Regions from separate parts of the Streptomyces sp. NPDC059875 genome, predicted to be linked through region 2. Evidence: riboswitches for the same ligand, from Rfam matches in the RefSeq annotation. Region 2 holds a riboswitch; the other holds the start of a gene.
The links. Region 2 has a riboswitch for thiamine pyrophosphate ahead of ACFV9D_RS26580 (thiamine ABC transporter substrate binding subunit). Riboswitches for the same ligand answer to the same signal wherever they lie in the genome.
Positions count from the first base shown of each region.

Region 1: another riboswitch for thiamine pyrophosphate. It lies ahead of thiO (glycine oxidase ThiO); the one in region 2 lies ahead of ACFV9D_RS26580 (thiamine ABC transporter substrate binding subunit).

Region 1 covers NZ_JBHWJZ010000034.1:54,829-57,020, reverse strand. The annotation lists gene ACFV9D_RS31705 (NAD(P)/FAD-dependent oxidoreductase) at 1-522, opposite strand, end outside; TPP riboswitch at 744-856, shown strand; gene thiO (glycine oxidase ThiO) at 854-2,011, shown strand; gene thiS (sulfur carrier protein ThiS) at 2,008-2,192, shown strand, end outside.
Region 2 covers NZ_JBHWJZ010000024.1:43,899-46,090, reverse strand. The annotation lists gene rlmN (23S rRNA (adenine(2503)-C(2))-methyltransferase RlmN) at 1-871, shown strand, start outside; TPP riboswitch at 899-1,008, shown strand; gene ACFV9D_RS26580 (thiamine ABC transporter substrate binding subunit) at 1,105-2,190, shown strand.

The DNA of each region.
Region 1 (2,192 bases), on a different contig from region 2:
CTCGACGACGGTGACGGCGCACCCCGCCTCGCGGGCGGCGGTGGCGAACTCGGCGCCGATCCAGCCGGCGCCGACCACCACGATGTCGTGGCGTTGCTCCAGGACGGGCTTGAGGCGGGCGGCGTCGTCGAGGGTGCGCAGCAGATGGACTCCGGGCACGCCCTCGGTGCCGGGCAGGGTGACCGGCTGGGCCCCGGTGGCGACGACCAGGACGTCGTACGGGACGGGTCCGGCCTCGGTGTCGACCTCGTGGTCCTCGGCGCGCAGGCCGGTGACGTCGAGCCCGAGGCGCAGCTCGATGGCGAGGGCCTCGAAGTCGACGTCGAAGGCGGAGTCCTCGGCCTTGCCGAGGAGGACCGCCTTGGAGAGGGGTGGCCGGTCGTAGGGTTGGTGCGGCTCGGCCCCGATGAGGGTGACTTGGCCCGCGTAGCCCTGTTCCCGCAGGGCGACGGCGGTCTGCACCCCCGCCATCCCGGCGCCCACGATCACGACCCGCTGCTGTGCCTGCTTCTGCTCGCTCACCCGATCACCTTACAAATCTGACGCCCTGTCAGGAAGGCAGTTCTTCGACCACGCCGGCGCCGGAGCCCTCCTGGGACTCCCCTGCCCAGGTCTCCTCCAGCCGAACGTGCCCGTCCGCCGCGCGCGTGCCGACGGGATTCCCCCGGACCTTCGAGAGATCGGGCCACTGCGGAGGCTCCCTTACTGGGCGTCGGGGGCGGGGGTTAGTCTGACCGTCAACGTAGAGCACTCGCGGGAGCCCGGACGCACCGGGCTGAGAGGGAGGCTGGCCGGCCTCCGACCGTACGAACCTGATCCGGGTCATGCCGGCGAAGGGAGGGGCTGGACGCCCATGTCGCGTACATCCGACGTCCTCGTCATCGGGGGCGGAATCATCGGTCTGGTCACGGCCTGGCGGGCGGCGCAGCGCGGACTGCGCACCGCGGTCGTGGACCCCGAACCGGGCGGTGGCGCCGCCCGCGTGGCGGCGGGAATGCTGGCCGCCGTCACGGAACTCCACTACGGCGAGGAGACCCTGCTCACCCTCAACCTCGCCTCCGCGCGCCGCTATCCGGGCTTCGTCGCCGAGCTCGAGGACGCCACCGGCCACGACGTGGGCTACCGGGCCTGCGGCACGCTCGCCGTCGCGCTCGACGCCGACGACCGGGCGCACCTGCGCGAACTGCACGCGCTGCAGACCCGCTGCGGTCTGCAGTCGGAGTGGCTCAGCGGGCGCGAGTGCCGCCGTCTGGAGCCGATGCTGGCTCCGGGCGTCCGCGGCGGCCTGCGGGTCGACGGCGACCACCAGGTCGATCCGCGCAGGCTCGCGACCGCGCTGGTCACCGCCTGCGAGCGGGCCGGGGTGGTCTTCCACCGGGCCCTGGCGGAGCGGTTGACGGTGGTACGGGACCGGGCGACCGGCGTACGGCTCGCGGACACCGGTGAGCTGGGCGCGGACCAGGTCGTGCTGGCCGCCGGCAGCCTCAGTGGCCGGCTGGCGGGCGTACCGGACGAGGTGCTGCCTCCCGTACGCCCCGTCAAGGGCCAGGTGCTGCGGCTGACCGTGCCCCGGGCGTACGCGCCGTTCCTGTCCCGGACCGTCCGGGCCGTCGTGCGTGGCAGCCACGTCTATCTGGTGCCGCGCGAGAACGGCGAGCTGGTGGTCGGCGCGACCAGCGAGGAGCTGGGCTGGGACACCACCGTCACGGCGGGCGGGGTCTACGAGCTGCTGCGCGACGCCCACGAGCTCGTGCCGGGCATCACCGAGCTGCCGCTCACCGAGACCCGCGCGGGTCTGCGGCCCGGTTCGCCGGACAACGCCCCGCTGCTCGGCCCGACCGCGCTGCCCGGCCTCCGGCTGGCCACGGGGCACTACCGCAACGGGGTCCTGCTCACCCCTGTCACCGGCGATGTGATGGCCGACCTGCTCACCACCGGCGTGCTTCCGGACGAGGCCCGCCCCTTCACCCCCCGCCGCTTCTCCCCCGTACGTCAGGAGCAGCCCGCATGAACGTGCCGACGAACACCTCCACGAACGTCCCGGCGAATGTCTCGACGGACCTCCCGACGAACGTCTCCGTCAACGGCGAGGCACGCGTCCTCACCGCACCCACGACCCTCGACTCCCTGGTCGCGACGCTGACGGCGGCGCCGTCGGGCGTGGCCGCGGCCGTCAACGAGACGGTCGTGCC
Region 2 (2,192 bases):
CGACCTGATGTCCGTGGTCCGGCACATCTCGTGCGACGACGACACCACCCGTAAGACCCTGTGGAAGCTGCACGACGGCACGCTCGTCGAGTCCGTGCTCATGCGCTACCCGGACCGGGTCACCATGTGCATCTCCTCGCAGGCCGGCTGCGGGATGAACTGCCCGTTCTGCGCCACCGGGCAGGCCGGGCTCGACCGGAACCTGTCGACGGCCGAGATCGTGCACCAGATCGTCGACGGCATGCGCGCCCTGCGCGACGGCGAGGTGCCCGGCGGGCCCGCGCGGCTGTCCAACATCGTCTTCATGGGCATGGGCGAGCCGCTCGCCAACTACAAGCGGGTCGTCGGCGCCATCCGTCGGCTCACCGACCCCGAGCCGGACGGGCTCGGGCTCTCGCAGCGCGGGATCACCGTCTCCACGGTCGGTCTCGTGCCCGCGATGCTGCGCTTCGCCGACGAGGGCTTCAAGTGCCGTCTCGCCGTCTCGCTGCACGCGCCCGACGACGAGCTCCGCGACACCCTCGTGCCCGTCAACACGCGCTGGAAGGTCCGCGAGGTCCTCGACGCCGCCTGGGAGTACGCCGAGAAGTCCGGCCGCCGGATCTCCATCGAGTACGCCCTGATCCGCGACATCAACGACCAGGCCTGGCGTGGTGACCTGCTCGGACGGCTTCTCAAGGGCAAGCGGGTCCATGTGAACCTGATTCCGCTGAACCCGACGCCCGGCTCGAAGTGGACCGCCTCCCGTCCCGAGGACGAGAAGGCCTTCGTCGAGGCCATCGCCGCTCACGGTGTCCCGGTCACCGTCCGTGACACCCGCGGGCAGGAGATCGACGGTGCCTGTGGACAGCTGGCGGCGTCGGAACGCTGACCTTGTAGTCTGAGCTCGAACATATGCATATTCCGACAGGGGAGCGCCACAGCGCTGAGAGTGCGGCACCGTCAGGCCGCAGACCCTCTGAACCTCGCCCAGGTCATTCTGGGTAGGAAGTTCGGTCGTTACTCGAGCTGTAGCGCCCTGCCCGCGGCCATGATCACGGCCGCGGGCAGGGCCGCGTCTCTTCCTGGACATACCCAGGAGGAATTCCAGTGAGCACGAAGAAGATGGGCGCGGTGGCGATCGCCGCCGCCCTGGGGGTCGCCACCCTCGCCGCATGCGGCGGATCCGAGGAGAAGCCGGGCGGGACGGGTACGGGGACGGGCACGGGTTCGAACAAGACCGTCACCCTCGTCAGCCACGACTCCTTCAACGCCTCCAAGGAGGTCCTGGCGGAGTTCAAGAAGCAGACCGGCTACACCGTCAAGGTGCTCAAGAGCGGCGACGCCGGCGTGGCCGTCAACAAGGAGATCCTGACCAAGGGCTCCCCGCAGGGTGACGTCTTCTTCGGCGTCGACAACACCCTGCTCTCCCGCGCCCTCGACAACGGGATCTTCGTCCCGTACGAGGCGAAGGGCCTGGACCAGGTGCCGGCGGCGGTGCAGCTCGACAAGGAGCACCGCGTCACCCCGATCGACACCGGCGACATCTGCGTCAACTACGACAAGAAGTACTTCGCCGACAAGAAGCTCGCGCCTCCGCAGACCTTCGACGACCTGGCCGAGCCGGAGTACAAGAACCTGCTCGTGGTCGAGAACCCCGAGAAGTCCTCCCCGGGCCTCGGCTTCCTCCTCGGGACCGCCGCGCAGTACGGCGACGAGGGCTGGCAGGACTACTGGAAGAAGCTCAAGGCCAACGGCGTGAAGACCGTCGACAGCTGGGAGCTCGCCTACAACCAGGAGTTCTCCGGCTCCGCCGGCGGCAAGCAGGCGAAGGGGGACCGTCCGCTGGTCGTCTCGTACGCCTCCAGCCCGCCGGTCGAGGTCCTCTACTCGGAGCCGCAGCCCAAGGACGCCCCCACCGGGGTCTCCACCGGCACCTGCTTCCGGCAGATCGAGTTCGCCGGTCTGCTGAACGGGGCGAAGAACCCCGAGGGCGGCAAGGCGCTCATCGACTTCCTGATCTCCAAGAAGTTCCAGGAGGACATGCCGCTGCAGATGTTCGTCAACCCGGTGACGAAGGACGCCGCACTGCCCGAGCTCTTCACGAAGCACGGTGTCGTGATCGACAAGCCGCAGACCATGGCGCCCGAGAAGATCGCCGCGAACCGTGACCAGTGGATCCAGCAGTGGTCGTCGCTCGTACTGAAGTAGTT